Desulfurobacterium sp. TC5-1: one gene and its partner. The main gene of each other region encodes a partner of the protein of the gene in region 2 in a complex. Links are inferred from orthologs where the notes say so. Each region holds a gene or a part of one and is shown on either strand. Other genes may lie near its edges. The genes, in order: acpP and fabF.

The links.
Region 1: the proteins of fabF (region 2) and acpP are in contact, whole or in part, in a solved structure (PDB 6OKG), measured with the Escherichia coli proteins. The link is inferred for Desulfurobacterium sp. TC5-1 from one-to-one orthologs.

The regions. Positions count from the first base shown.
Region 1 is NZ_ATXC01000002.1:162,505-178,062, forward strand. Bases 4,456-7,159 are described here. They hold acpP (acyl carrier protein), read left to right. Parts: upstream 4,456-5,541; coding sequence 5,542-5,778; downstream 5,779-7,159. Other genes in these bases: H153_RS0108490 (aminopeptidase P family protein), read left to right, coding at 4,456-4,748; fabG (3-oxoacyl-[acyl-carrier-protein] reductase), read left to right, coding at 4,762-5,496; H153_RS0108505 (HD domain-containing protein), read left to right, coding at 5,956-6,927; purM (phosphoribosylformylglycinamidine cyclo-ligase), read left to right, coding at 6,920-7,159. In the rest of the region: H153_RS0108470 (tRNA-dihydrouridine synthase family protein), read right to left, coding at 1-195; H153_RS09720 (radical SAM protein), read right to left, coding at 188-1,036; comD (sulfopyruvate decarboxylase subunit alpha), read right to left, coding at 1,020-2,177; ATP-dependent protease ATPase subunit HslU, read left to right, coding at 2,294-3,718; more of H153_RS0108490, read left to right, coding at 3,732-4,455; more of purM, read left to right, coding at 7,160-7,954; purN (phosphoribosylglycinamide formyltransferase), read left to right, coding at 7,951-8,598; H153_RS0108520 (pitrilysin family protein), read left to right, coding at 8,598-9,806; H153_RS0108525 (DUF523 domain-containing protein), read left to right, coding at 9,799-10,275; H153_RS09725 (nitronate monooxygenase), read left to right, coding at 10,288-11,364; tol-pal system protein YbgF, read left to right, coding at 11,364-12,164; H153_RS0108540 (hypothetical protein), read left to right, coding at 12,168-12,557; H153_RS0108545 (inositol-3-phosphate synthase), read left to right, coding at 12,558-13,655; mtnP (S-methyl-5'-thioadenosine phosphorylase), read right to left, coding at 13,706-14,560; H153_RS0108555 (hypothetical protein), read right to left, coding at 14,582-14,881; flagellar biosynthesis protein FlhA, read right to left, coding at 14,955-15,558. UniProt on the Escherichia coli protein: Carrier of the growing fatty acid chain in fatty acid biosynthesis.
Region 2 is NZ_ATXC01000001.1:523,155-538,956, forward strand. Bases 3,460-6,407 are described here. They hold fabF (beta-ketoacyl-ACP synthase II), read left to right. Parts: upstream 3,460-4,285; coding sequence 4,286-5,530; downstream 5,531-6,407. Other genes in these bases: pilB (type IV-A pilus assembly ATPase PilB), read right to left, coding at 3,460-3,505; H153_RS0102610 (bacterio-opsin activator HTH domain-containing protein), read right to left, coding at 3,519-4,136; rnc (ribonuclease III), read left to right, coding at 5,535-6,236; H153_RS0102625 (Maf family protein), read left to right, coding at 6,233-6,407. Outside these bases: cytochrome c biogenesis protein CcsA, read right to left, coding at 1-704; aroD (type I 3-dehydroquinate dehydratase), read right to left, coding at 701-1,447; H153_RS0102600 (DUF190 domain-containing protein), read right to left, coding at 1,452-1,775; more of pilB, read right to left, coding at 1,787-3,459; more of H153_RS0102625, read left to right, coding at 6,408-6,829; H153_RS0102630 (hypothetical protein), read left to right, coding at 6,826-7,539; H153_RS0102635 (response regulator), read left to right, coding at 7,536-8,543; ispF (2-C-methyl-D-erythritol 2,4-cyclodiphosphate synthase), read left to right, coding at 8,548-9,030; 3-hydroxyacyl-ACP dehydratase FabZ, read left to right, coding at 9,027-9,470; lpxA (acyl-ACP--UDP-N-acetylglucosamine O-acyltransferase), read left to right, coding at 9,467-10,246; Asp-tRNA(Asn)/Glu-tRNA(Gln) amidotransferase subunit GatB, read left to right, coding at 10,264-11,724; H153_RS0102660 (tetratricopeptide repeat protein), read right to left, coding at 11,726-12,220; tRNA 2-selenouridine(34) synthase MnmH, read left to right, coding at 12,279-13,322; Holliday junction resolvase RuvX, read right to left, coding at 13,285-13,725; H153_RS09085 (flagellar motor protein MotB), read right to left, coding at 13,673-14,464; H153_RS0102680 (flagellar motor protein MotB), read right to left, coding at 14,474-15,172; H153_RS0102685 (motility protein A), read right to left, coding at 15,176-15,802. UniProt on the Escherichia coli protein: Involved in the type II fatty acid elongation cycle. Catalyzes the elongation of a wide range of acyl-ACP by the addition of two carbons from malonyl-ACP to an acyl acceptor.

The DNA of each region.
Region 1 (15,558 bases), on a different replicon or contig from region 2:
ATGTATCGGCCGCTCCTCTTCGGTGAAGTAGGCAAGTTCTTTTTCTATTCTTTTAAAAACGATACCGGTAGCGTTCATGAGTTCTGAATAGACCCTGTCGGCACCGAGCCGCCTGCACAGCCTCCGAAACGCAGAGTGGGTGTATCCTGCCATAGGTGCAAGGATGACTTCTCTTTTTATCTCTAACTTATTCAACTGCAAGCCTCAATCCGAGTTTTTTTGCGTGGTTGTAAACGGTTAAAAATTCCTCTTCCGTTATCCGCCGCGCTATTTCAGGAAATTCAGATGCCCTGTAAGCGGGAAAGTACTGATCCATAACGTTTACGTAAGCACCTTTTCCTATCGTATCTTTTATCCAGTTAAGAATTTCTATGGTGTCACCGGTGTATCCCGGCATGACAAGGTGCCTTATTAAAACGCCCCTTTTAGCTGTCCCGTCACTGCCGATTTCAAGATTTCCAACCTGACGAAACATTTCCAGAACCGCATCTTTTACAACTTCCGGATAATCCGGCGCTTTAAGGTATTTAGTTGCAAAATTCCGGTTAAAAGTTTTAATGTCCGGCATGTAGATGTCAACGATACCATCTAACTCTTTTAACGTTTCAACCTTTTCATAACCTCCGCAGTTGTAAACTACAGGGACGGAAAGGCCTTTCTCTTTCGCCTTTAAAATCGCAGGAACTATAAGGGGAATCTGATGGGTCGGCGTCACAAGGTTTATGTTGTGGCACCTGTTTGCCTGAAGGTAGAGCATGATTTCTGTAAGCTCTTCAACCGTTATCTCTTCCCCTTCGCACAGGTGCGAAATGTCGTAATTCTGACAGAAAACACACCCGAGGTTACAGCCTGAAAAGAATATAGTTCCCGAACCGTAAATACCCGTTAAAACAGGTTCCTCACCGAAGTGGGCAAAGGCAGAGGCAACCTTCAGTTTAATTCCCGTTTTGCAAAAGCCCTTTTCCTTTTCCCTATCTACGCCGCAGTTTCTGGGACAGATTGTGCAGTTTTTAAAAGCTTCAGTAGCAAGAATCAACCTTAACCTCTCTTAAAATCTCTTCTGGAGAAAGGGGAATTGTTCCGACCTTTTCATTTCCGGGATTAACAACAACCTGAAGGAACGGTTTATCGGATGTAAAGAACCACTCAAGCTTTTCCTTCAAACCGTCCCTTTTCCATACCGAAGAAGTGTTTTTAAAGCCCATTCCCTTTGCAACAACCTCAACATCAACCGTTGAAAAGTTAAAGTTCTCCTGATCACCGGTGCTTCCCCACGTTCCGTTATCAACGCAGAAAATTCTAAAGTTTTCCGGTGCGTAGCTGCTGCACGTTGCAAGCGTTCCCGTGTTCATTAAAAGGGAACCGTCACCGTCTATGGAAATAACGGATCTGCCTGTTGCAACAGAGTATCCAAGGGCTATTGAGGAAACAAGGCCAAGACTTCCGAGCATGTAAAAAACGGAATTTTCGATACCAAAAAGGTTTTTAAGATGGTAAACTTCCCTTGCCGGGAAACCGATGTTTGCAAAAAGAACCGTACCTTTATCTCCCTTTTCCTTCAGGAAAGAGAAAAGTTCCGCCACAGCTTCAAACCTTCTCATGTCGGGATTTTTAATACTTTTTTCAACCTTAACAGAAACAACTTTTTCTCTCTCTTTCTCAAATACCGGATTTTTATACTCTTCACCTTCAAAAAGTGCAGGAGAAAGCAGAATGGCTATTGGCTCCCTCTTCCTAAAAGCTTCTTCTACAGCTTTTGGAATGATAGGCAGGGCACTCTTATCATAAACCTTTACAACAGGAACACCGCAGGCTTTAAAAAGGTTTTCCGTAACCTCGCCCATCAAAACCTGAGGAAAAATTTTCTCTTTATAAATACCCCTGTGAGAAACAAAGATGGGAAGGGGAATTCTGTAAGTCTTTATCAGCGTCATAAGAGCACCGAAAATGTTACCCACACCGGAAGACTGAATGAAAAGAGCATAACGCTTGCCGCCGGCAAAAAGTCCCGCAGCTATACCTAAACCCTCTTCCTCCCTTGAAAGGTGAATGTGCTTTTTACCGTAAACATCATCAAGTTTAGCCAGTAACGTCTTAACCCTATCACACGGAAGAGAAAGAACATAATCTATCTTTAAACCTTTCAAAGTACCCGTTATAAATCCCGTAGCTTCCATCAACCACCTCACAAGTAGAAAGTGGTTTAATAATAGCAAAACATTGCAACCGGCAAGAAACTGACATACTATCAGTGATAAAATAATTGAGGTTTCATATCAGACAAGGAGGCAGAATGTTTAAGAATATCTTCAGAAAAAAGGGAAACGAGGAAGGATTTCTGACACCAAAACAGATAGTTGAAGAGCTGGATAAATACATCGTAGGACAGCAGGAAGCAAAGAAAGCGGTTGCCATTGCCCTTAGAAACAGGTGGAGAAGGCAAAAACTTCCTGAAGATATGAGAGAAGAAGTTGCGCCCAAAAATATTATTATGATAGGACCTACAGGCGTTGGAAAAACGGAAATAGCAAGGAGATTGGCAAAGCTTGTAAATGCACCGTTCGTGAAAGTAGAAGCCACAAAGTTTACAGAAGTCGGTTACGTCGGAAGAGACGTAGAATCAATGATAAGAGACCTTGTTGAAATAGCGGTTAACATGGTAAAAGAGGAAAAGATAGAAGAGGTAAAGGTAAAGGCGAGAGAACTTGCTTACGAAAGACTTCTTGACCACATGATACCGGAACAGCCCGCCAAACCTCAATCCCTTGAAACTCTATTTGACGTTTTTCTGCCTTCACAATCAAAGAAAAAAGAAGAACCATTAGCAAGAGAGATTAAAAAGGAAAGGGAAAGATACCTGAAGCTTTTAAAAGAAGGAAAACTTGATGAAGAAGAGGTTGAGATACCGGTAACCGTTGAAACACCTGCCAACATAGGCGTAATAGGCATAGGTCCCGGGATGGGAGGCGACGCCGGAAACATTCAGGACATAATTTCCTCGCTCTTTCCAAAGCCTAAAAAGATGCGAAAAATGAAAGTAAAAGAAGCCCTCAGATACCTTGAACAGGAAGAGGCACAAAAACTGATAGACATGGACGAAGTAATCAAAGAGGCAATAAATCGCGTTGAAAATCACGGCATCGTTTTCATAGACGAAATAGATAAGGTAGCTGCAAAGGGAAGCGGAAAAGGCCCGGACGTTTCAAGGGAAGGTGTCCAGAGAGATCTGCTGCCGATAGTAGAAGGCTCAAAAGTGCCAACAAAATACGGCCTGATAAAGACAGACCACATACTATTCATAGCGGCCGGTGCTTTCCACATAGCAAAACCTTCTGACCTGCTACCGGAACTTCAGGGAAGATTCCCGATAAGGGTAGAACTAAAACCGCTCACAAAAGAAGATTTCATAAGAATCCTGACGGAACCGAAAAACGCACTAACAAAACAGTACACTGAACTTCTTAAAACGGAAGGCGTTGAAATAGAATTTACAGAAGACGGCATCGAAGAGATAGCTAAAATGGCGGAAGAGGCAAATACAAAAGCCGAAAACATCGGCGCAAGAAGACTTCACACCGTACTTGAAAGACTCCTTGAAGACATATCATTCAACGCACCCGAAATGAAAGGACAAAAGGTCATAATAAACAGAGAATACGTAAAAGAAAGACTCGGCAACATTATAGAAGACGAAGATCTTACAAGATACATACTGTGAATCTGGAGAAAGCATGCTTGAAAGGATAGCCGCAAAGATAAAAAAGTACGGTGATCTTTTAATAACCATTGATGGAAAGGAACGGTTCTATCTCACAAAGTTTCCGTCGTCATTTGGCGTCGTGGTTATCACAGCAGAAGGTGAAGGCTTTTTCTTCACCGATAAACGCTACCTTAACGCTGCAAGAGAAAGAGCAAAAAAGTTCAACGTTTTAGAGTGGAAAAGCTTTGAAAACCTGAAAGAAATTTTCGGGAACAGGAAGGTAATAGTTGACGGCGAAAGAGTAACGTTAAAACAGTTTAACGAAATAGAAAAACACTTTGAAACCACCACGGTCAACGGCTTTTTGAAAGAGTTTCGCGTGGTAAAAACGGAAGAAGAGATCTGCGCCATAGCCCGTGCAGTTGCCATTGCCGAACAGTCATTAAGGGACGTTCTGCACCTTTTAAAACCGGGTATAACAGAGTATCAGTTCAGAAAAGAGTTAGTAAACAGAATGTTTCACTACGGCAGCGAAGAATCGTTTGAGACGATAGTCGCATCCGGGAAAGGTGCATCTATTCCTCACTGGAAAACCTCTCATAAAGAGGTAAAGGACGGTGATGTTGTTATTGTTGATTTCGGTTCAATTTTCGGCGGCTATCTTTCAGACATAACAAGAACTTTTCTTATAGGAAACGTTTCTTACGAACTTAAAAAGATTTACAATATAACCCTTGAAGCTCAATTAAAAGGAATAGAAGCAGCAAAATCGGGCATGCCCTGCCGCGAAGTTGATAAAATAGTAAGAGATTTCATCACTGAAAAGGGATACGGTGACTACTTTGTCCACGGTACGGGACACGGAATAGGCGTTGAAATCCACGAAGCACCAACGTTAAGCCCGAAATCAAATGAGATTTTAAAGAAAAACAGCGTTGTAACGGTAGAACCGGGTATATACATACCCGAACTTGGCGGCGTAAGAATTGAAGATGATGTTTTAGTAAGAGAGGACGGAGGTTATTCACTTATAACCCTTCAAAAGTAATAGGGAGGTTTTAATGGCAAAAAGCATCGATTTAAGCGGTAAAGTTGCCCTCGTAACAGGCGGCACAAGAGGTATAGGAAGGGCAATAGCTGTTGCTCTTAAAAGTGCAGGTGCAATAGTCTATATCACGGGAACAAACGAAGAGAGAACAAAGCAAGCCGCAGAAGAGATAGGCGTAAACGGCGTGAAGATGAATGTCTGCGACAGAGAAGAGGTCAAAAAAGTTGTTTCAGAGATAGCGGAAAAAGAGGGAAAAATAGACATTCTCATAAACAACGCCGGCATTACAAGGGACACCCTTTTTATGAGAATGAAGGATGAAGATTGGGATGCAGTAATAGAAACAAACCTCACAGGCATCTACAATGTAACAAGGCAGGTAGTCCCCCTTATGATGAAAAAGAAAACCGGCTCCATCGTCAACATCTCCTCTGTCGTTGGATTCACAGGAAACCCGGGACAGGTTAACTACTCATCTACAAAAGCAGCACTTGTTGGATTTACGAAATCCTTGGCAAAAGAAGTTGCATCTCGGGGAATCCGCGTAAACGCCGTAGCACCGGGATACATAACAACAGACATGACGCAGAAAATACCGGAAAAGGTAAAAGATGCCCTAATAAAGTCCATACCTATGCGCAGAGAAGGTGAACCATCAGAGGTTGCAGACGCCGTCCTATTTTTAGTGTCAGACATGGCGTCATACATCACAGGCACCACAATTCACGTCAACGGTGGACTTTTCTAAAGTTAGGAATATAATTTCCACTATCAACTATTTAAGGAGGTTGGCATGGCAGAAAACATCGAAGAAAAGGTGAAAGAACTTATCGCCGATAGACTTGGAGTTGATCCCGAAGAAGTAACTCCAGATGCTTCTTTTGTAGAAGACCTCGGCGCAGACTCTCTTGACACAGTTGAGCTCGTTATGGCTCTTGAGGAAGAGTTCGGAATTGAAATTCCTGACGAAGACGCTGAAAAGATTCAAACAGTTGGCGACGCCATCGAATACATCAAAAACCACACCTAAAAGTACTCATCTTTTCAAAATTTAAGGGGGGAAATCCCCCCTCCTAACAAAAACCTGCCGAAATCCCATCTTTCTCTTTAAACCATCAGAACTTATTCGTAAAAGCATTCAAAAAAGTTTACAATTTCATATAAAGTCTATAATTTTCCCCTAAAACTCATCACTATAAGGAGCGTGATGGACGTACTTGTAAGGGACATTTATAAAATGCCGGCAGGGCAGGAGTTTAAGGGCTTTTTTATAATAGAGAGCGCCGAGATCAAAAAGCACCGAACGGGCGAACCATACTTGAGACTTATCGTTTCTGACAGGACAGGAACTCTTCCAATTCTCTGGTGGAAGCCGCCAAAGGATGCAGACCTCACAATTTTCAAAAAAGGTGACGTCGTTTTTATTGAAGCTTACGTTGAACTTTTTCAGGGAAACGTCCAGCCAAAGATAAAATTTATGCGCCACGCAGAAAAAGCCGAATTTAAGAGAGAAAAATTTATAAAGGTAAGCAGGTTTGACGTTGAAGAACAGTTTACAAAGCTGCTTGAAATTATTGAAACGATAGAAAATCCATACCTGAAAAAACTTCTTGAACTCATATTCTACGACGATGAGATTGCATCAGCATTTATGAAAGCACCAGGTGGAAAGTTCATCCATCATGCCTCCATCGGTGGTCTTTTAGAACACACTTTAGGGGTTGTTGAAATATGCGAAGTCGTGGCAAAAAGGTATAAAAGCATAGACAGAGATCTCCTCATTACTGCTGCAATACTTCATGACATAGGAAAGATAGACGAATACAGCATGGACGTAGCAATTGATAGAACAGACGAAGGAATACTCTTAGGCCACATTTTCACGGGAAGCGAACTAATCTCTAAAAAAATTGATGAAATAGAAGGATTTCCTAAAACCTTAAAAGTAAAACTGCTCCACTGCATCCTTTCCCACCACGGTGAGTACGAATTCGGTTCACCAAAAAAACCAAAAACACTCGAGGCGGTAGCTCTCCACTATGCGGACGCCCTCGATTCTAAAGTCAAAGGATACGAAGAGCACATAGAGAGAGAGCTTGGTGAAGGAAAGGGATGGACAAAGAGACACTTTGCCTATGAAGTTCCTATCTACTTTGACGGGGAGATTAGCTATGAGTGAGAAAAAACTTACATACAAGGACGCTGGCGTTGATATTGAAGCTGGAGACGCACTCGTTGAGAGGATAAAACCTTTCGCGAAAAAAACGTTTGACAGTAACGTACTTGCCGGAATAGGCGGTTTTGGTGCAGGATATCTTATACCTGAAGGTTACAAAAAACCCGTTTTAGTTTCCGGAACAGACGGTGTTGGAACAAAACTTAAAGTTGCCCAGATGGCAAACGTTCACGATACTGTTGGAATTGACCTTGTAGCAATGTGCGTTAACGACATATTGACCGTTGGTGCAAAACCCCTCTTTTTCCTTGACTACTTCGCAACAGGTAAACTCTCAGTTGACACCGCCGCAGACGTTGTAAAAGGTATAGCAAAGGGATGCGAAATTGCCGGCTGTGCACTCATCGGTGGCGAAACGGCTGAGATGCCTGACTTTTACCCTGAAGGTGAATATGACCTTGCAGGTTTCGTAGTCGGAATCGTTGACATGGAAAAGTACATAACCGGCGAAAAGATAAAGCCGGGGAATATTGTTATAGGTATTGCATCATCGGGAATACACAGCAACGGATACTCTTTAGTAAGAAAGCTCTTCTTTGAAATTCTGAAATTAGACGTAAACGATACCGTTGATGAGTTAGGAAAAAGCGTTGCCGAAATTCTGCTGACACCCACAAAAATATACGTAAAATCGATATTAAATCTCCTGTCAAAAGTAAATGTTAAAGGGCTTGCCCACATTACGGGCGGTGGAATACCCGGAAACCTTGTAAGAATTCTTCCAAACGGAACAAAAGCCGTAATAGAGAAAGATTCATGGGAAGTTTTGCCAATATTTAAATTCATTCAGGAAAAGGGAAACGTTCCTGAAGAAGAGATGTTTAAAACGTTCAACATGGGCGTTGGAATGTGTGTGGTAGTTTCACCTGAAGACGTGGAGAAAACACTTGCCGTTCTTAAAGAAGCGGGTGAAAAAGCTTTCATAATAGGTAAAATAGAGGAAGGAAACAAAAAGGTTGAGATAAAATGAAAATAGCAGTCCTTGCTTCTGGAAGAGGTTCAAATTTTAAGAAAATAGCAGAAGCCGTAGAGGCAGGAAAAATTCAAGCTGAAATAGCATTGCTTATCACTGACAGAGAAACCGCCGGTGCGATAAATATTGCAAGAGAATTTGGAATAAACATTTGCTACCTGCCTTTCAAAAAATTTTCAAATAGAGAAACTTACGATGAAAAAATCGTTTCCATATTAAAACGGGAAGGTGTATCCCTCGTCTGTCTTGCCGGTTACATGAGAATAGTTACGCCAACTTTCGTAAAAGCCTTTGAAAACAGAATAATGAACATACACCCTTCGCTCCTTCCCGCTTTTCCAGGACTTGGCGTTCACAAAAAAGTTCTGGAATACGGTGCAAAGTTTTCCGGCGCCACAGTCCACTTTATTGATACCGGTGTTGACACAGGTCCAATAATCATTCAGGCGGTTGTACCTGTAAAGCCGGAAGACACGCCTGACACACTTGCTAATAGAATCTTGGAATGGGAGCACAGAATTTATCCCCAGGCTGTAAAGTGGTTCGTTGAAGGCAGGATAACAATCAACGAAAGAAAGGTTACAGTAAAAGGTGCATCCTATGACTCCCCGCCGGTCGTTCCGGCACTGGAGGACTTTTGATGGAGAGGTTTAAAATTTCTGAAAACGTTGAAGCAGTCCTCAATCCCGTAGATGAACTTGACATAACTTCTGTCGTCATCTTTTCAGAAAACGGAAGCGTAACAGACAACGGAAAAGCAGGACTCACAAACTTGTCCCTCCACGTTGGTCTAAAAAGGAGTGTTTCAAAAACGACCAAGGAAATAGCATTCTTAACAGAACCTTACGGTTCATCGATAATTCCAGAAACAGGAAAAGATTTTTCTACTATATCTTTCCAGATAACTCCCGATGGATTCCCGGTCTTCATAGAAGTCCTCTCTGAACTGATAACGGAACCGGCCTTTACCGAAGAAGATTTCATAATAGAAAAAGAGACAACCATTGCTGCCATAAGGGCAAGACTTGAAAGTGCATTTTCGTTTGGTTACGAAGAATTTAACCTTTTCACCTATAAAAACACACCTTACAAAAATCTACCGTCCGGAACGGTAGAAACCGTCGTGCCCATAACTCTCAACGACCTTAAAGAGAAATACAGAAGGTTTTTTAACGAAGGAAAATTCATTATTTCAATTGCAGGGAAAATCCCCGAAAATGTGGAAAAACTACTCTCTAAACTTCCCATAAAGGGAGGAAAGAACAGAAAACTTCTCTTTAAAACGCCCATTGAAAAAAGTGAAAGTGTAAACTTATGCAGGAAAGGTTCAACACAAACCTTCATAATAAGAGGATACGAAGCACCGTCAGTAAATGACTGGAAAAAGTACGTCTCCTATAAGCTGCTGAACACCGTTGTAGGTGATGGATTTAACTCTATCCTCTTTCAGCAGCTACGGGAAAAACAGGGACTTGCCTATTCAACAGGTTCCTTCTTCCCGACACTAAAAAATCCTGGAAGATTTGTCATATACATAGGCACGTCGCCGGAAAAGGAAGAACAGGCACTAAAAGGCATTGACAACCTGATAGAAAACCTGCCGGCGTTAATCGGCGAAGAAGATATTAACAGGGCCAAAAACTACCTTAAAGGGACTTATCTACTTGACCACGAGAAAAGACTACGAAAAGCCTGGTACTACGGATGGTGGACAGTGCTGACAGGAACACCGGAAAAAGACACCCAATACATAGAAGAGATTGAATCACTAACACTTAAAGACGTAAAAGAAGCAGCTGAAGAGTTAAGTAAAAAACCCTACCATCAGGTAATCGTCTGCAATGGATAGCGTAATAGTTGTAAGTATGTGTTTATTAGGAATACGATGCCGTTACGACGGAAAGAGTGTTCCGTGGGAAGGATTAAAGTTTATTAAGGATAGGTTTTTTATCCTTCCCGTCTGTCCGGAACAGCTTGGAGGACTTTCAACGCCAAGATCTCCATCAAAAATAGAGAAAGGAGACGGCTTCACCGTTTTAGAAGGAAAAAGCAGAGTTTTAACCGTTGAAGAAAAAACAGACGTGACAGCAAATTTTGTGAAAGGTGCGCAGGAGGCACTCAAAATAGTAAATCTATTCAGAGAAAATGTGAAAGCTGTAATATTAAAGGAGAAAAGTCCTTCGTGCGGCGTGAAAACCATATATAATTTTAACTCAGACTCTCTAAAAGCAGGGAAAGGCGTAGCAGCAGCCCTATTTATTAAAAATGGCTACCGCGTTTTAAGTTCTGACGAACTTGAAGAGATAGAAAAACTTTAAAAAGGAGTACAGATGAGTAGATTGCCAGAACTTGTTATAGCAGGACTAAAACCAAAATACCCGATTATCCAGGGCGGAATGGGTGCGAAAGTATCCCTCCACAAACTTGCAGCTGCTGTTGCAAACGCAGGTGGAATGGGCGTTATATCAGCCGTTCTACTCCAGGAAAAAGACAGAAAAAAGGAACCCAAAAAGACTTGCAAAGGCAAAAACCTTGAAGAATTGGGAATGAAGCCTTATCTATACGCAACAGAGCTTGCAGAAGAGATAAGAAAAGCAAAGGAACTTGCACCAAACGGTCTGATAGGCGTAAACATAATGTACGCATTGACACACTTTTACGAACTGCTCCTTACAGCCATTGATGCAGGTGCGGACTTTATCATTCAGGGAGCAGGCTTTGGAAAGGACGTCTTTAAAATATGTAAAACCTTTGACATCCCGCTTATAGAGATAGTATCAACGCCAAAAGGCGCCGCTCTATCTGAAAGACTCGGAGCTTCTGCGATAATTGTTGAAAGCGTCGAAGCGGGCGGCCATCTTGGAACAGACAAAGGATTGTGGGAAGTTCTTCCAGACATAGTAAAAGCCGTTAAGAAGATACCTGTAATAGCGGCCGGTGGCATTTTCGACGGAAAAGACATGGCAAAAGCCTTTGAAATGGGTGCAAAAGGCGTTCAAATCGCAACAAGATTTATAGCAACCTACGAATGTGACGCCGATCAAAAATTCAAAGAGTATATAATAAATGCGAAGCCGGAAGATTCTATATTTATAAAAAGCCCTGTTGGCATGCCGGCACATGCAGTTAGAAACCCATTTACGGAAAGGTTGGAAAAGGAAGGGAAAATACCTCACAGATGCCACTACAACTGCTTAAAGACATGTGCAAAGGCAGATTCTATATACTGTATAGCTGATGCCCTGCTTGCATCTGCAGCGGGCGACGTGGTAAATGGACTTGTATTTTCCGGCAGTAACGTAGGAAGAGTTAACAGAATGTACCACGTTGACGAACTGATACAGGAACTTGTAAAAGAGTGCGAAGAGGAACTTGCAAAGAAAAATCTTAACTTCCGGGGGGAATGATGAAAAAGATACTTGTTGCTGCAGTTTTTCCTCTTCTGCTGGCAGGTTGCGTTCAGACACAGCCGGTAAACACAACACCTGCAAAGCAGGAGAGCGCATACGATAAAAAACTTGAAGAATTAGAAAAACGTATATCTTCAATAGAAGCAAAAAGTTTACAGAACAGCGCTCAAATTAAAACTCTCAACGAGAGAGTCGCCAGAGTAGAGGACAGGCTCGTTGAAGACGAAAAAGAAATATACGAACTCAAGAAAACATCACAGCAGACACAAAAAGTTTTGAAAGAAATAACCGTATCTGCTAAATCCGCCGTACAACCGGAAAATCAAACAGAGGCAGTTCCGCAGGAAACTGCCGAAGTCGAGCAACCTTCAGCAGAAGTCCAAACACCAGAAGTAATAAATGTATCTGACGAAGACATCTATAAAAAGGCTTTCAACGCAATGGAATCGGGTGAACTCGACACGGCCAGAATCCTGTTTGAAACACTGGTTAAAAGGTATCCGGACAGTCCTCTGGCAGACAACTCCCTCTACTGGATAGGTGAAATATTCTACTCCCACGGCGATTACGCAACAGCACTTGACTACTTCAAAAAGGTTGTTGACAACTACTCAAACTACTACCCATCACCAAAAGGAAACAAAGTGCCTGCAGCCCTGCTTAAAGAAGCCCTCTGCTACAAAGGACTCGGTGACAATGCAAAAGCAAAGCAGCTGCTGAAAAAACTGATTTCAAAATACCCTTCAACAAACGAAGCAGCCATAGCCAAAGTAAAACTGATGGAACTTGGAGATTGATAGATGAATGAAAGAGATATGAGAATCAAAGGACTTGCATATAGAGGCTTCGATCTCTGGCTTAACCTTGAACTTTCGAAGTTCCGGCCGGACGGCGGTTACGAAGAGGTCGAAAGGTTTCTGTCAAAACGGTTCAAAACGGAAAATCTCAATCCCTTGCTTGAAGTTTTAGGACTCCTTGAAATGGCATTAATAGAGGATGCTCTGAAAGGTAAGGAGTACTTTACTGAAGAAGAGAGAGAACAGGTAATAAAAGAGGTTGTGGAGCAGCTTGCGTCTGACTTTCCCCTCATAGTGGAAGAGATGGAAAAGATAGCAGAAAGTATAAATGGTAAAATTAGCCAGTTCAAGGAGCTTGCTAAAAAGTATAGAGAAAAGGAAGGAGGCAATTAAATGTCAGGGAAAATAAAAGTTGCCATAGTAGGGGTTGGAAACTGTGCCAGTTCCCTCATACAGGGAATTTACTACTACCAGGGGAAGTCAGAAAAAGATATATCTGGACTTATGCACTACGATATAGGCGGCTATAGACCGTGGGACATAGAAATCGTTGCCGCATTTGACATTGATAAAAGAAAAGTTGGAAAGGATGTAAGCAGGGCAATTTTTGAAAAGCCAAACTGCACGACCGTTTTCAATCCCGATGTTCCGGAAATGGGTGTTGAAGTCCAGATGGGACCCGTTCTTGACGGCTTTGCAGAACACATGAATGAGTACCCGGAAGACCAGAGATTCGTGGTAGCTGACAAGGAACCTGTCGACGTAACAAAAGTTTTAAAAGAATCGGGAGCAGAGGTTGTTATCAACTACTTACCTGTTGGCTCTGAAGAAGCAACAAGATACTATGCCCGGTGCGCTCTTGACGCTGGATGCGCCTTTGTCAACTGTATTCCTGTTTTCATAGCATCAGACAGCGAATGGGCTAAAAAGTTTGAAGAAAAAGGACTACCAATCGTCGGAGACGACATAAAATCACAGGTGGGCGCAACAATCACTCACAGAGTTCTGGCAACACTCATGTCAGACAGAGGCGTTGCAATAGACAGAACCTACCAGTTAAACTTTGGTGGAAACACAGACTTCTTAAACATGCTCGAAAGAAAAAGACTTAAAACAAAGAAAATATCAAAAACGGAAGCCGTTCGCTCACTGATTCCGTACCCTATGGCTGACAACAACATTCATATAGGACCAAGTGACTACGTCCCATGGCTTAAAGACAACAAAATTGCATACATAAGACTTGAAGGAAGGCTCTTTGGCGACGTTCCAATGTACATAGAATTGAAACTATCCGTTGAAGACTCACCAAACAGTGCAGGTTCTGCAATTGATGCTATAAGATGTGCAAAAGTTGGACTTGATAGAAAGATAGGCGGTCCCCTCTACTCCATCTCTTCATACACGATGAAACATCCACCTATCCAGTATCCGGACTGGAAAGCAAAAGAGCTTGTTGATAGATTTATCAAAGGTGAAGTGGAAAGGTAAAAAGTCCTTAAAAATAAAAAAAAAGGGGGCTTCAAAGCCCCTTTTTTACTTTAAATTCTATCTTTTATTAGAAGCTCAAGCCTTTTCATCGCCTCTTCAGAGATATACTCTTTTTTTGTCTGAATAGCACCAACAAGCGCCGTTTTTGCGTAAGAGTTTTCAATGTCTTCTGGCTTAATCGTCTCTATAACACGCTTAAGCATCCTTTTAGCATTCTCAATGTTCTTCGCCATAGTGGCAAGAACTTTTTCAACGTTAACCTCTTCACCTTCCTTCCATACATCGTAATCTGTTGCAAGAGCAACAGCCGCATAAGGAATCTCTGCTTCCCTTGTGAGCTTTGCTTCAGGGATGTTTGTCATTCCAATCACATCAACACCCCAGCTCCTGTAAATCTTTGATTCAGCCTTTGTTGAAAATTGAGGTCCCTCTATACAGATGTAAGTTCCTTCTCTATGAACCGGGATACCTTCATCAAGGCAGGCCTTGTAAATAAGCTCGTTCAAACATTCGCAGGTGGGTTTATCGAAAGGAATGTGGGCAACGATGCCGTTACCAAAAAACGTAGAAGGTCTGTTTTTTGTTCTGTCAAAGTACTGGGTAACTATAACAAAATCACCGGGCTTTATTTCTTCCTTCATTGAACCAACAGCACTGACAGAGAGAATGGCATCAACGCCGAGCATTTTAAATCCGTAAATGTTTGCTCTATAAGGAACTTCTGAAGGAAGGTAAACGTGTCCCCTTCCGTGTCTTGGAAGGAAATAGACATCCTTACCGGCAAGTTTTCCGTGAATGTAAGCATCTGAAGGTTTACCAAAAGGTGTATCAAGTGTTATTTCCTCAACATCGGTAAGACCTTCAATGTCGTAAAGTCCGCTTCCACCGATAATTCCTATCTTCATACTCTCCTCCTGAATTCAAATTTACCTATTGAAGGATATCTCTTTACCGCCTTCTTCAACCTTTATTATCGTTCCCATACCCCAAACATTAATCACTTTATCACCGTCGTTATCAACGCCTTCAAGAATCTTGACAGTAATATTCTTAACACCGTTCCCGCCGATATCCTCAGCCTGCTGCTCAAGCATTGCAACAACCCTCATAACAGGGTCAATCGGAAGCTCGCCGTTGAACCAGTTTTTCTCTTTCTGCTGAATGAAAGCGTAAGCTATGTTTATAACCTCATGCTTCTGTGGAACTTCTCCAAAAGAGAGAATCATCTTTAAACCTCCGTAGGACTGTTGTTAGTGCCATTATTCTACAACAAAATCAACTTCCAAAGACAAAGGAAAATCACTCTCCGACTGTTCCTACGACGTTAACCTTTGCGCCCGGTTCTACTTCAGAGTAAGAAAGAACAACAATATTTGGTGCATACGGTTCTATTATCTTTTTAAGAAAACGGCGAACGGCAGGAGAGGTGAGAATAACCGGAACTGCCTGCTTCCTGGTGAAAATGTCACGGTATTTCATAATGTCACCCATTATTCGCTGAACGAAAGCAGGTTCAAGAGGCGGAAGGTAACCGTCGTTCTGTTTCACCTTTTCTAAAATGTAATTTTCTGCTTTTGGAGTCAGCGTCAGAACGGTAATCTCACCGTTCACAGCGTAAAGGTTCGTTATCAAACGGGCAAGTGCCTGTCTTACAAATTCGGTGAGGATGTCCGGATCCTGCGTTTTTGAAATGTTATCTGAAAGCGCCTCCAGGATAGTCATAAGGTCTTTAACAGGAATGCCCTCTTTAAGCAAATTCTGAAGAACCCTGTGAACGACACCTAAAGGCACCTGCTCCGGAACGATGTCTTTAACGAGAGGATACTTCCTGGCAAGGTTGTCTATGAGCTCTTTTGTTTCAACCCTTCCCAAAATCTCGTAGGCATGTTTCTTGATAACTTCC
Region 2 (15,802 bases):
TTCCCACTTATGTAAAGGTGAAGTATTGCCGCATAGATGAACCATGTTATTAGTGTAGCTACCTGTTTGGGATGCCAGCTCCAGTAAGTTCCGAATAGTTTCTGAGACCAGATTGCACCTGTAAACATAGAGAGTGTTATAAACGTGAATCCGAAACTTATGCTTTTGTAAATTATGTTTTCAAGAAGTCTTAGTGACGGGACTTTGTGGTAAAAGACCGAAAACTTTTTCTTTTTCAGCTGGTATTCAAGTATAAGATAAAGTATTGAAACTATTGTTGAAAATAGGAAAGCAGCATATCCCAAGAAGGCGCTTACTATGTGGACTGTTCCAACTGTGCCAAGAGGGAAAACATTTTTGGGAATTCCCTTTGAAAAGAGAGAGACACCCATAAAAAGAGTTGCCCACGGCGTCAGAAATATTCCTGATACGTGTAAACGGTACTTTGTAGAAAAGTAGAGAAAAATCGAAATTACAGATATTGCAAGGAGGGCAAAGGCCCCTTTTGGGGTAAACAGAACACTGCTTCCTTTTTCTATTATAAGAAGGATAATAAATAATCCATTCGTTAAAAAACCTATTCTGCTTGCGTAAAGTCCTACTATTGCAACTTTATCTTTTCTCGTTGTGAGGAAGAGGAAGTAGTGAAATGTCGATAGCAGATAGAGTATAAGGGTTGTTAGTCCTACGCTCTGTATGTTCATAGTCCCGGGTCCGCTTTCAGTTTTTCCTTCCTGTAATCAGGATAAAATTCCAGAAGTAATTTTACCAGTTTTTCAGCCTCTATCTGTCCCGGTGCTACAGGTTTCCCAAAAAACGTATAAGTTAAGAGAGAGCCAAAATAGAACCCATCAACTCTTGAGATAGCACCTTTGTCACCCATAAGCATAAAAATTTTCGGGATGTCTAAAGATTTCATTGTGCATAACGTATCTGCCACATCCTTTAAAGTGTTTGCTTTAAAAGCACACTTTACGATATCTCCACCAATTTCTTTTGCTTTTTCTACAATCTGCTTTATTTCCCGTGTTTGGGGGGTTTTTTCAAAGTCGTGGTATGAGATAATAATTTTTTTGCGGAGACCTTTGACAAATGTTATTACTCTTTTAATAATCATTTCTGCCCGTAGCTCTACATCTACCGCTGCTACAATGGGATGTTCTGCCACTTCCTTTATTATTCCGAGTCTTTCCTCTTCAGTTCCCGAAAACTTTCCACCTTCCCATACCGGCCTAACGGTGGCAACTGCATAAAAACCAAAGTCACCTATTGTGTCAAGAAATTTCTTTATGCTTGCCCTATCTATGCTTTTTATTAAATCTATGCGGGCTTCTATCAGGTCTATCTTGAGTTCCCGCGCTTTGAAAAGCTTTTCCTCTGTATTTTTATCATCTGTTGCAAGTATGACTCTGGGAATTTTTCCAAGCTCAACAGTCCCAAGTAGCATTTCTTTACCTGTGCCTGTAAATTTTCACTTCAACATCCTGAACTGTTACCAGCCCTTCTTCAAGGAAAGTATCTATAAATGATATGAAGTCTTCTATTTTTTTCTCTTCATCGATTATCTCTATGATTAGGGGAAGGTTAAAAGATAGGGCAAGCACGCTAATTGTATGTATTTCAGAATGAGAGCCAATGCCAGCTGCAGCTTTAATAACGGTTGCACCGGCCAGACCTCTCTCTTTTACGGATTTCAGAATATATTTCCATAGAAGTTCACCGTTGTATTTATCTTCACTATCTATAAATATTCTGAGTAATTTCTCTTTCTTCATCCGATACCTCCTTAATACTCTCTTGTAACACGAAGAACCTCTTCAGGTGTTGTGTCGCCTTTTGCGATTTTTATTCTACCAATATCTCTCAACGTTCTCATTCCCTCAAGGATAGCAATCTGACGGATATCGTCGCTGGTTTTCCCTTTCAATATGGCGTCTCTGACTTTATGGGACATTTCAAGAACTTCGTAAAATCCAACTCTTCCCTTATAACCAGTACCGTTACAGTAGTCACAACCTTTCCCTCTGTATGTTTTTATCGTAGCTGCTTCTTCTTTTGAAAAACCTACTTCCATTAAGACTTCAATAGGATATTTGTAGGGTTCTTTGCATTTAGGGCAAATTCTCCTTGCAAGCCTCTGGGCTATTACAAGAAGGACTGATGATGAAACCAGGAACGGTTCTATTCCCATATCTAACAATCTTGTCACAGTGCTTGGTGCATCGTTTGTGTGAAGTGTTGAAAATACAAGGTGACCGGTAAGAGCTGATTCAATGGCTATCTGAGCTGTCTCTTTGTCCCTTATCTCACCAACCATGATAATGTCAGGGTCCTGTCTTAGAAACGCTCTCAGTACTCTCGCAAAATCAAGCCCTATTTCGTGTTTTATCTGAACCTGATTGATTCCGTAAAGGTTATATTCTACCGGGTCTTCAGCTGTCATTATGTTAACTTCTGGTGTGTTAACCGTTAGAAGGGAGGAATATAGCGTTGTTGTTTTACCGGAGCCTGTAGGTCCGGTAACAAGAACCATACCGTAAGGTGCTTTAATTGCCTTCATGAGGAGTTTATATTCTCTTTCCTCAAGCCCCAATTTTGACAGGTCAAGTTGAAGGTTTCCTTTGTCGAGAATCCTGAGAACAATTTTCTCACCGAATACCGTTGGAAGAGTTGAAACCCTGAAATCTATTTTTCTGCCTTTATACTTAACCGACATTCTGCCGTCTTGTGGAAGTCTTTTTTCGGCAATATCAAGATTACTTAAGACTTTAAAACGTGCTGATACGGCATCTTTAATTTCCGGGGAATACTTTCCTACAACGTGCAGGACTCCGTCAATCCTGTATCTTATTCTTAGTTCCTTCTCAAACGGTTCAATATGAATATCACTGGCACCTCTTTTGAGAGCTTCAAGGACTATAGCGTTAACGAGCTTAACAATGGGTGCTTGAGTTGCAAGTTGTTTCAGGTTGTCAAGAGAAACAACATTTTCTTTGACAGGTGTTTCTTCTAAATCTTCTATTTCTGCTGATTCCTTTTCTGTTAAAAGTTCCTGGCGCAGTTTTGAGAAGAAATCCTCCTCTATCTTTCCATAGACTTCTTCAAGTTTCTGTTTAATTCTAAAGGGTAAGGCCACGTAAGGTTCTATTTTGAAGCCTGTTGAGAATCTTAATCGTTCTATTGTCTGCAGGTCGGATGGATCTGCCATAGCAAGCTTTAGGTTTGGACCTATTCTACCGATGGGAAGGAGCATATTTTTTTCGGCAGTACTCTGGGGAATTATCTTTACAATATCCTCATCTAAACTAATTTCTCTTAAGTCAACAGATGGAACACCGTAAACCTGAGATAAGATTTGGAGGAGAGTTTCCTCCTTTATGAGGTTGTTCTTTATAAGGCCTTCAAAAAAATCCTCATTTGTTTTCTTTATCTTTTCGAGTTTTTCTAAGGGGATCCCAAGCTCAACAAGCTTTTTTTCTATCTGGCGCAGGATTGCTTTATCCATATCCAAAGACTCCTTAATCCTTAGTAGCAGCCTCTTTTAATTTGTGTAATAAATCAGCAGGACTTCTAACAGGCAATTCTATCACATCAATCAGGTCTTCGGCATAGCTGTCTTTTATTTTAATACCTTTCAGTTTTTCTTTTAGAACCTGTCTATCCTCTATAGGGAATGACAATCCCTTTATTACTGTTAAAACTTCTACAGGCCAGACGACGCCAAAAAGTTGGGAAAGATAAGTTTTGCATACAGAGACAACAAAAGGCACGTTGTCTCTTCCCTCTTTAACTTCTCTATAAGCTAATTTTGCAAGGCCTCCAGCTGTATGGACTTTGATGTCTTTGCTTTCTAACTCGCCTTCCAGCTTTTTAAGAACCAGATCTGGATCTGCAGAAAGCATATTCCTGACTGTCTGTTTTGTTATTCCTATAAATTCGGCTATTTCATCTTCTGTTTTCATTCCCTCTTCTTTTAGTACAACTGCGTAACACGCCTCCATCAGGCTGGGGACCCATGTGAGATTTCTGTATTCAAATAATTTCTTGGGTCCGCCGATAATTTCCAGTGCTTTGAGGAATACGCGGAGGGCAAGTGTGTCATAATCCTTCTCTTGAGGTTTTATTTCTAATACCATCTTCCACCTCCCGTCAGGTTTGAGAAATTTTTTCTACTGATTTAAAATTATGGTCGCTCTCAGGAAGTTGCGTAATTTGTCTCCACTTTTATTTTATATAATTTCATAGAAGCCTTTGTTAAATCAATCATAGTTTTAGGAGATAGGATATGAAGAGGAGAGTTGTCGTTACAGGTGTAGGCGTGGTATCACCTGCTGGAAGTGATGTTGATACATTCTGGAGCAATCTTACAGCGGGAAAGTCCTGTATAACAAAGATTACGAAGTTTGATGCTTCTGATTTTCCCGTTCAGATTGCTGGTGAGGTTAAGGATTTTGATCCCCTTAAGTACTTTGATAAGAAAGATGTGAGAAAGACTGATGAGTTTATCCAGTATGCAGTTGCAGCCTCTGTTCAGGCTATAGAGATGTCAAAGCTTGACCTTGATTCAATTGATCTTGAAAGGGCAGGTGTTCTCATAGGTTCAGGTATAGGTGGAATCGGGACAATAGAAAAACAGCACGAAATTTTAATGAAAAAGGGACCAAAAAGAATCTCACCGTTTTTTGTTCCTATGGAAATTATAAATATGGCTTCAGGATTTGTTTCTATAAGATTTGGTTTCAAAGGTCCTAACATTTCAGTTGTAACCGCGTGCGCAACGGGAACTCATGCTATTGGTGAAGCTTTCAGGACAATTCAGTATGGCGATGCTGACATTATGATTGCAGGTGGTACAGAAAGTGCTATAACACCTTTAAGTGTTGCTGGGTTTGCAGCTGCAAGAGCTCTTTCAACGAGAAACGATGAGCCAGAAAAAGCAAGCCGTCCCTTTGATAAAAACAGAGACGGTTTTGTAATGGGTGAAGGTTGCGGAATTCTCATATTAGAAGAATATGAGCATGCAGTTAAAAGGGGAGCACCTATCCTTGCGGAAGTTGCAGGTTATGGGACGAGTGGCGATGCTTACCACATAACAGCTCCTGCCCCTAATGGTGAAGGTGCCGCAAGAGCTATTAGGAATGCAATTAACGATGCAGGTATTAAACCTGAAGACATTGATTATATCAATGCTCATGGAACATCTACGAAATTTAATGACATGTATGAGACGATGGCCATAAAGTCTGTCTTTGGTGATTACGCGTATAAGGTTAAGATAAGCAGTATTAAATCCATGATAGGGCATCTCCTTGGAGCTGCCGGCGGTGTTGAGTGTGTTGCCTCAGTTCTTACATTAAAAACGGGGATTATCCCGCCGACGATAAATTACGAAGAACCTGATCCGGAATGTGATCTTTACTACGTACCAAATAAGGCTGAGAGGGCAGATGTAAAGTATGTTCTCAAAAGCAACTTTGGTTTTGGCGGCACAAATGCGTGTCTTGTAATAAAGAAATATGAGGAAGGATAGGACGTTGAGTTTTTTCCTTGAAAAGATAAAACAGCTTGAAGAGAGAATAGGATATCACTTTAAAAACAGGGAGCTCCTTATGCGGGCTCTCACACATACTTCTTACGCTTTTGAGAAAAAAGATGAAATTGAAAATTACGAGGTTCTTGAATTTTTGGGCGATTCGGTTATTGGTCTTATAGTTAGTGAAAAGTTAATTGAAAGATTTCCTAAAAAAAGTGAGGGTGAACTTTCGCAGATAAGAGCTTTTCTGGTTAGCGAGCCTTCTCTTGCAAAACTTGCAAGGACAGTTAATCTGGGTTCTTTTATTCTTTTAGGAAGGGGTGAACTTAAGTCCGGTGGTAAGGAAAAGGAGTCTATTCTCTGCGACGTTTTTGAATCGCTCTTTGGTGCTATTTACCTTGATTCAAACTTTGAAACTGCTAAAACTGTCTTTTGCAATGTTTTCTTAAGCAAAATGTGGGAAATATTAGAAAACACGAAAACCTACAAAGATTATAAAAGTTATCTTCAGGAAATTACACAGAGGGATTTTAAAACAATTCCGGAATACAGGGTTGTGAAAGAAGAAGGGCCTGAGCATTCCAAAGAATTTACCGTTGAATGTATAGTAAATGAGATAAAAACGGTTTCTAAGGGGAAATCTAAAAAAGAGGCAGAACAGTCGGCTGCTGAAAAAATGCTCGAGAAGTTGGGGATTTTATGAGGGAGTATAACCGTTTTCTTCTTCTATCTTCCTCACCAAGGAGAAGGCAGATTCTTTCGATGGTAGGGATTCCTTTCAGGGTTTACTCGTCGTTTAATATTCGTGAAAACCTGACAGGTGCTCCTGAAGTGACAGCGGTAGAAAATGCTGTTTTGAAAGTTATGGCTGGAAGCTCTTTGCAGAAGAGTGACGAAATAGCTTTAGCTGCAGATACAATCGTTGTTATCGATGGTGAGATATTAGGAAAACCTTCAAACAGAATCGAGGCTGCGGAGTTCTTAAGTTTACTTTCTGGTAGAGAACACAGCGTTATTACAGGATTTGCTTTGAAACTGCCTGAGGGAGATCTAATTAAGGGTTTTGAAAAAACAGAGGTTGTTTTTAAACCTCTTACCGGAGAAGAGATAGATTGGTATATTGAAACTGGCGAGCCGGATGATAAGGCTGGCGCTTATGGGATTCAAGGGCATGGGGCGATTTTTATAGAAAAGATAAATGGGGATTTCTTCAATGTAATGGGCTTACCTATTGCTAAAATTTATGATATTCTATTAAACATCGGTATAGATATTAAAAAGATGGTGGGTAGATGATTATGGATGCAGGAATAATGACAACGCTTGTGGCAGGGGTATTCGGTGCATTAGGTATGGTTATAGGATTTGTTATAGGTAGAATGTCATCTTCGAAGCCGGTTCAGGATTACACGCCCATTTTAAGAGGGCTGGAATCTACCGTGAAATCTTTGCAGGACGAGGTAGTGGATTTAACAAAGAAGATATCTCTGTCCACAGAGGAAATTTTGGAAAAGTATAAAGAACAGATAGAGGCGATAATTAGTCAGTTAGAGGATCTTAAAACACATATTGGTGCATCAGGAATATCTATTAAGAGTGCTGAAACTATTGATTCCGTTATTAATCAGTTGAAAGAATCTCTCAATGCGTCTTTACCTTCAGTAAATCTTGATGATCAGGTAATAATGAAAATAAAAGATAAAATAGACATAATAAGAGCGGAAATAGAGTCTATTAAACTTTCCATGGAAGAAGCTAAGAAAAAAGAAGAAAAAACGGCAGTGCCGTCTATAGATACCGATAAAATTAAAGAAGCTATAAACATGGCACGAGAGATAAACGAAGAGGCAGTTAAAGGCGATCTCATAAGCCTTATGTATGCTTTTAAAGAGGACGATAAGAAAGATCTTCTCAAGAGTATAGATGAAATAGCTCTTAATTCAAAGCAACTGGTTTTAATTCTTGAAGACCTCATTAAATCGGTAAAAGAGAGGGAAACAAAATGAAGGTTCTCTACGCAGATGCTAAAAAGACGTGGCATACGCTTATGGAAAAGGTTCTGGCACCGAGAGGTGTTGAGTTAATTCATGCTGAAACCTTAAAAGAAGTTTTAAATAAAGTAAATACAGAAAAGCCAGAAGTGGCAATAATAAATGTTGCTCTTAAAAATGGTAAGGCTTATGATGTAATTCCAGATATTTTATCGGCCGGTATTCCTGTAGTTTTTATAGGTCTTAAAAGTGAGGGTTTTGACGAAGAAAAAGCAAAGGAAATGGGCGTTAAGTTTGTGCTTCCCAAGCCTTTCACAGTTGACGATTTATTTAGACTTGTCAATGAAGCAAGGCTTGAAAAACCAAAAATGGAAGTGAAAGCTGAAAAGCCAGAAATAGTTCTTACCGGCGGCAAGAAAGAGCATCCGGAAGAAATAGAGATAACGCCAGCTGAAGAGGTAATGGAGATACAACCAATAGAGGAAAATGTTCTTCATATAGGTGGTGAAGAGACGGAACTTGAGCCTATAACGTTAGAGCCTGAATCTTCAGAAGAGACTATAGCTATTCAGCCAATAGAGGGTGGTATATCTCTTGAAGAAAAAGAGGAAAAAACACCTGTTTTAGAAGAAGAAACTTCTGAAAAGGAAAAACTTGCTCAGGCATTTGGTGTTTCTAAATTTGAAGAACCTGAGAAAGTACCTCAAGAAGTGGAAAAAGAAACAGAAGAGAAAACTGCAGAGGAGGTTCAAAAGTCGGTTGAAGAGGAACCTTCAGAAACTTCGCCTGTAGAAAAGGTAGAACCGCAGCAACCTGTTGTTCCTGAAGCGGAAGTTTCACCTGTTGAAAAGATAGACATTGAAGACCTGAAAAAACAGTTAAAAGAAGAGTTAGCGGAAGAATTCAAAAAAGAGGCAGAAGAAATCATAAAATCTATTGCTTGGGAAGTTATTCCCGATATGGCAGAGAAGGTTATAAGAGAAGAGATAGAAAAATTCATAAGAAGCAGGTTAGTGTAACCTCATGTTAAGAATAGGTATAGGTTACGATGTTCACAAATTAGTTGAGGGAAGACCTCTCATAATAGGTGGTGTGGAAATTCCTCACGAGAAAGGTTTATTAGGCCATTCGGATGCAGACGTTCTTCTCCATGCAATCTGTGATGCACTTCTTGGTGCAGCAGCCCTTGGTGATATCGGTAAGTTGTTTCCCGATACAGATGAAAGTTACAAGGACATAAGTAGCCTTATTCTACTTCAGGAAACGGTTAAAGAACTTTTTTCAAGAGGTTATAGAGTCGTTAATATAGATTCTGTTGTTATCGCTCAAAAGCCAAAGTTGGCACCTTACATTAATGATATGAGAGAAAAGATAGCCTCAGCTGTCGAAGTTCCTGTGAATTGTGTTTCGGTTAAGGCCACAACCACTGAAAAACTTGGTTTTGAAGGGAGAGAAGAAGGAATAGCCGCTCAGGCCGTAGTTCTTATAGAAGGAGGTGAAGGTTGAGTCAAGAACTTGATATTTTTCAGATTGCGGAAATACTTCCTCACAGATATCCTTTTTTACTTGTGGATAAAATTATTGAGTTTGAGCCGAAGAAGAAAATTGTCGGTATAAAAAACGTTACCATTAACGAGCCATTTTTTGTGGGTCACTTTCCGGGGCATCCAATAATGCCGGGTGTTCTTATTATCGAGGCAATGGCTCAGGTTGGTGGTATTCTCATGCTTAAATCGTTTGAAATGAAAGCAGGTGAAGTTGTTATCTACTTTATGGGTGTGGATAAGGCGAGATTCCGGAGGCCGGTTAGACCTGGAGACCAGTTGAGGCTTGTTCTTGAACCTATAATATTGAAGCCGAGCGTTTCAAAGATGAAAGGAATTGCTTATGTTGATGACAGGGTTGCGGCAGAAGCTGAAATTATGGCATCGGTGGTGAAAAAATGAGCGTAAAAATACATGAACTTGCAGTTGTTGAAAAAGGTGCAGAACTTGATGAAGATGTTGTGATAGGTCCATTTTCTTACATTGGCAGGGAAGTAAAGATAGGAAAAGGAACAGTTGTAAAACAGGGAGCTGTTATTGAGGGTAAAACGACAATAGGTGAGAATTGTACTATCTACTCTGCCACAATAGGTGTTCCGCCGCAGGATTTAAAGTATAAAGGAGAACCTTCTGAGGTTGTGATTGGTAATAGAACAGTTATCAGGGAGTATGTAACCATTCATAGAGGAACAGAAGGTGGTGGAATGGTTACTGAAGTCGGTGACGATTGCCTTATAATGGCCTATTCCCATATTGCTCACGATTGTAAACTTGGAAATCACGTTATCCTTGCCAATGTTGCTACACTTGCAGGCCATGTGAAAGTAGATGATTACGCCATAATTGGTGGAATGACCGGCGTTCATCAATTCGTGAGAATCGGTAAACATGTAATGATAGGTGGTGCTTCAGCGGTTGGAAGGGACGTTCCACCTTTTACTGTTGCAATTGGAAATAGAGCAAAGCTTGAAGGAATAAACATTATAGGTCTCAAGAGACGGGGTTTTAAAAGGGAAACTATAAGAGCGCTGACAACGGCCTTTGAAATGCTCTTTAAAACAGACGAACCTTTAAAAGTTGCTATAGAAAAGGTGAGAGAAGAATTTGGCGATATTCCTGAAATAGAAGAGATGTTAAGGTTTATGGAATCAAGTAAAAGAGGTATATGTACAGCCTGAGTCTAAGGAGAGGTGCTATGGAGTTTGAAGCGGTAATAGGACTTGAGGTTCATGCTCAACTTTTAACGGAGACAAAAATTTTCTGTTCATGTAAAAACAGGTTTGGTGATCCGCCAAATACAAATGTTTGCCCGGTCTGCCTCGGGATGCCAGGTTCACTGCCTGTGCTAAATAAAAAAGCTGTTGAATTTGCGGTGAAAGCTGCGTTAGCACTGAACTGTAAGATTAATGGTTATTCAGTTTTTGCACGGAAGCACTACTTCTATCCAGACCTGCCAAAAGCCTATCAGATTACACAGTATGAGCTTCCTTTTGCCGAGCACGGCTGGATAGAGATAGAGAGACCTGACGGGGCGAAAAAAAAGATACGCATTCGCAGAATACACATGGAAGAAGATGCAGGCAAAACCATTCACGGTGAGGGCTTTGATCAGAATTCTTACGTTGATTTAAATAGGGCAGGTACGCCACTTATAGAAATAGTAAGTGAGCCGGATATATCAACACCTGAAGAGGCAAGACTTTACATGCAGAAGTTAAGAGACATTTTGGTATGGATAGGTGTTAATGACGGAAACCTTGAAGAAGGCTCTTTAAGGTGTGACGCTAATGTTTCTATACGTCCTAAAGGGAGCGACAGGCTTGGTACAAGGACGGAGATAAAAAACGTTAACTCTTTTAGATTTATCCAAAAAGCTCTTGAGTATGAGATTGAGAGACAGATTGCTCTTGTTAAAAGTGGTGGTGAAGTTGTTCAGGAAACAAGACTTTACGACTCACAAAAGGGAATTACAAAGACAATGAGAACAAAGGAAGAGGCGGAGGATTACAGATACTTCCCAGAACCAGACCTTCCCCCTCTCATAATAGATTCTCAATGGCTTGATTCAATCAAATCTTCCCTTCCGGAACTTCCTGATGAGACAAAAGAGAGATTCGTTTCAGAATTCGGGATAACCTCTTACGACGCTTCCATTCTTACGAGAGAAAGGGCGCTTGCTGAATTTTTTGAAAAGGCGGCTAACTCTTACAACGGAGAAGCAAAGAAAGTAGCAAACATAATTATTTCTGACTTTTTGGGTGTTTTAAACGAGGAAAAGATCGATATATCCGGTACATCTGTTAAGCCTGAACACATTGCAGAACTTTTATCTCTTGTTGACAAAGGAACGATTTCTCTCAGGGTTGCCAAAGAAGATGTTCTTCCTGAGATGGTTAGAACCGGTAAGCAGCCGTCTAAAATTGTGGAAGAAAAGGGGCTTGTCCAGATTTCAGATGAAGGTGCTTTAAAGCAGATAATCGTTGAAGTTTTGAATAAGAACGAAAAGGCAGTTAAACAGTATAAAGAAGGCGATGATAAGAAAAAGACAAAAGCTGTTAAGTTTCTTATTGGTCAGGTTATGAGAGAAACCAGAGGTAAGGCGAATCCTAAGCTTCTTAATGAGCTTATTCCTGAGGTTCTTGATGAATTGGAATAGTTTAGTTTGGCCCTTCTTTAAGGAGGGTCTTTTTCAGTTCTTCTGCCTCTTTTGAAAGTGAAGGGATGGGAGAGAGGTCGATTACTATGTCTAAAAAATCGGCTGCTTCCTTTAGAAATTTACGGTTTTCAACTGCATATTTGCAGAAATCAAGAAGAGATTGAAATGCCTCGTAGTCAAGACCTCTTTTGACAAGTGCATGAAATAGAATCCTGTACAGCGCAGGATGTTTGACGTAATAAGTGACTTTTTTAAGGTATCCTATAACCGTATCGTAGAAGCCTTCTTCAAGCAAGGTTTGTGAGGTTTCTATGGCTGTATCGATTGCCCTGTTAACGTTACCTAAGTTGTAGTAGATATCAAAGAGTAACATCTTAAGCTGTTTGTTATAGGGTTCCTGTTTTAATACTTCCGTTAGCTTTTTGAGAGCTTCCGGATATTTCTCCTCTAAGATAAGTTGCATTATCTCTAATTTTGGATCAGACCTTGAAACCATACCCTTTCCACATATTTTAAGATGTAAAAATTGTACAGGATTATTTGAGAGAGAGAAAGTGAGTACGGTCAAAGAAATTGACATTGAACAGGCAGTAGACAGGGGATTTACCTTTGTTGATGTTAGAACACCGGAAGAATTTGAAGAGTTCCACATTCCCCGTGCTTATAACGTGCCACTTTTTACATCTGAAGAGAAGAGAATCGTTTCTGAAGTTTACAGGGAAAAAGGTGAAAAAGAGGCGAGGCTCAAAGCTGTTGAAATTGTATCACCAAAGATTCCTTCCATTGTCTCTTCCATAGCAGAGATTAAAAAAAGACATGAGAATATTGTGATCTACTGCTGGAGAGGTGGGCTTAGGAGCCTTGCAGTGGCAACATTTTGTAACCTTGCAGGTGTATTTGTCTTCAGATTAAAAGGTGGATACAGGGCTTTTAGACAGTTTATTCTTAGAGATATGGAGAAAGTTCTTGAGAATAAAAGACTCTACGTTATTTACGGTCCTACCGGTTGTGCTAAAACCTGCGTTTTGAGAAATCTTATAAGACAGGGATTTCCAGCAATTGACCTTGAGGGGCTTGCCGGTCATAGAGGTTCCGTTTTTGGAAATATAGGTCTTAAACAGCCTTCTCAAAAGATGTTTGATGCTCTTCTTTGGGCGAAACTCAGGAAGTTGAAGAATGAAAAGTTTATTATCGTTGAGGGTGAAAGCAAGAGAATAGGGAGACTTTTTGTTCCTGAGCCATTCTGGCGAAAGATGGAGACGGGTATAAAAGTGATGGTTAAGCTTCCCCTTTCAGTTAGAGTTGAATATTCCATGAAAGATTACTGTGTTGGAAAGTATCCACCGGAAGTTTATCTAAAACCTTTAGGAAAGATAAAGAAATACCTTTCGCCAGAAGTATATAAAAAAATAGAAACGGCCATTTTAAAGGGAAAATACAGGGAAGCTGTGGAGCTTCTTATGGTGTATTATTACGATAAGCTTTACAAACGTTCAATGCCAGAAAGCTGCGATATTAAAGTGGCAGCTGGTTCGGTAAAAGAGCTTGAAGATAAAGTTGTCAATCTTTTGCTGTATCAAGGTACTCTTGAAGGATAACTGCTGCAGCAACATCATCTTTTTCTTTTCGATTTTTAAGCGTTTCAATGTTTTCTGCCGTTACGGTTGAGAGGGATTCGTCATGGAACACGATTTCCACATCAATATCAGTTTTTTTCAGATAGCTGGAAAGTTTCTCGGTAAATTTTTCTATCTTTTCTGCTATTTTAGTTTTTTCACCGGTAGCTGAAAGTGGAAGACCAACGACGATTGTTGATATTCCCAGCTTCCGTATGAGCTCTTCTATTTCTTTGAACGTTTCAAGATTTGTTTTCCTGAATATAATTTTTTCTGGTTTTGCAATCACTCCGGAAAGACTTACCGCTACACCTATCTTTTTAAATCCCACATCAAGGGCCAGATACCGCCTCGTTCCTTGCTTTTCCTTCTTTCGCTGTCCCATTTGTGATTACACCTTCTTTCCTGTATTTTAACCTTTGATATTCTTCTTGTATCTGTTTTTCGATCTCTTTCCGTTCTTTGGCAACCTGTATGTAGATTTCAACACGTCTGTTACGTGCTCTTAAGATAGGATTGTTCCACACGTAAAGAGGGCGGGTATTACCGTATCCAACTGCAGTCAAACGATCAGGGGAGATTCCCTTTGATATGAGATATCTTACCACCGTTGTGGCTCTTCTTAAAGAGAGGTCCCAGGCATCTTTTATTCCTGGAATCTTCTTTTCTGGAGCATTAATGTCTGTGAATCCCTCAACGCGGATAGTGTAATTTCCACCAAGCTTCTTAATGGTCTCAGCTATCTGGTCAAGTGTTTTTTTCGCCTGTGGAGTAAGTTCTATGGAATCTTTTTTGAAGAGAATTCTATTGAAAAGTCTCAACATTACGTACTGTTTTGTGACGACTATCTGGTAACCTGATATCGGCAGGAGTCTGGCTAAAATGCGACCAAACTTCCTCGCAAGATCTTTTGTGTAGAGCTTGATAGGTTTAACTACTGAAAATTTCCTGAAGTATTTTGCTCTTTCTCCCTGGAAGTAAGATAAAAACTTGGCTGCTTTTGAAACGTCAAGGCTACTCATAGAGTAAAGGAGAATAAAGAACGTAAGCAGCAGTGACATGAGGTCACTGAAGCTTGTAAGCCACGCTGGAAAGCTTTTACATTCCTCTTTCTTCTTTCTCACCTTTACTCCCTATTGAGGCAGTTCAACGGCTATCTCTATTCGTCTATTTTTTTCTCTGCCCTGTGGCGTGTTGTTAGGTGCTATTGGATGGGTAGGTCCGTAGCCTGCGGCAGAGAGCAGTTTTGGATCGTAACCGCATTTTATGAAGAGTCGTAACACGGCAGTAGCTCTTGCAGCTGAAAGTTCCCAGTTTGAAGGATACAGTTTGGTTCTTATGGGAACGTTGTCCGTGTATCCTTCTATCCTTAACGGAAGTTCAACTGCTTTAAGTTTTTCACACATCTCCTTTATTATCGGGAGAGCACTCTTGTAAGGTTTAGCACTTCCCGGGGGAAATAGTTTTTCCGTGTTAATCCTTATTTTTATTTCTGTCCCATACTTTGCAACACTTGCTTTTATTCCTTTCTTTTGCAGCAATTTGTGGATTTCCGCTATCTGTTTTTCAATTTCTTCTCTCGTTCTCATTTTAGGGTACATTTTTGGAAAATTTACCCCTATCTTTCTTCCTCCAGGGATGCCGCCTTCTTGAAAGATAACTTCTCCGCCAAAGGCAGAGGTAAGTCCTTTTATAACCTGTTTAAACTTTTCAAGTGATATCGTACTCATCGAGTAAAGGAGAATAAAAAATGTGAGAAGTAATGACATGAGGTCACCGAAACTTGTAAGCCACGCTGGAAAGCTTTTACATTCCTGCTTTTTCTTTCTCAAAGGTTACTCCTCTTTGAGTTCAACGCCAAAGAGTCCGCTGAGCTTCTGTTTGAGGATGTTTGGGTTAGAGCCTTTCTCAATAGCCTGAGCAGTCATAAGGTAGGCTTCTTTAAATGTCATTGTAAGGTCTCTGTAGTACTTCAATTTTTTAGTCGTCGGGATGCAGAGAACGTTTGCCAGGATAGCACCGTAAAGGGTTGTAATCATAGCAACGGCCATACCGGGACCAAGAGCCGATGGATCACTCAGGTTTTGAAGCATCTGGATAAGTCCAATAAGCGTTCCAATCATGCCGAATGCGGGAAAAAGATCACCGAGTGTTTCCCAGACGGCGGCTTCTGTCGAAAGTTTCTGCTCAATCTGAGCCATTGCCGCTTCCGCGTTGCTTTCAATCTCCGATATGTCGAGTCCATCTATCAGCATACGCATAACATTACCCAAAAAGGGGTCTCTGGCGTAAAAATCGTCAATGCTCGATTCAAGTGCCAGAATTCCCTCCTTCCGTGCTCTCTTTGCTATTTCTACCAGAAAGTCAATTGTTTCAAGGGGATCCGGCATACCTGGATTGATCGTTTTCAGGAAAGCTTTTAACCCTCCTATGTATTCTGCCATCGGGAAACCGGCCATTGC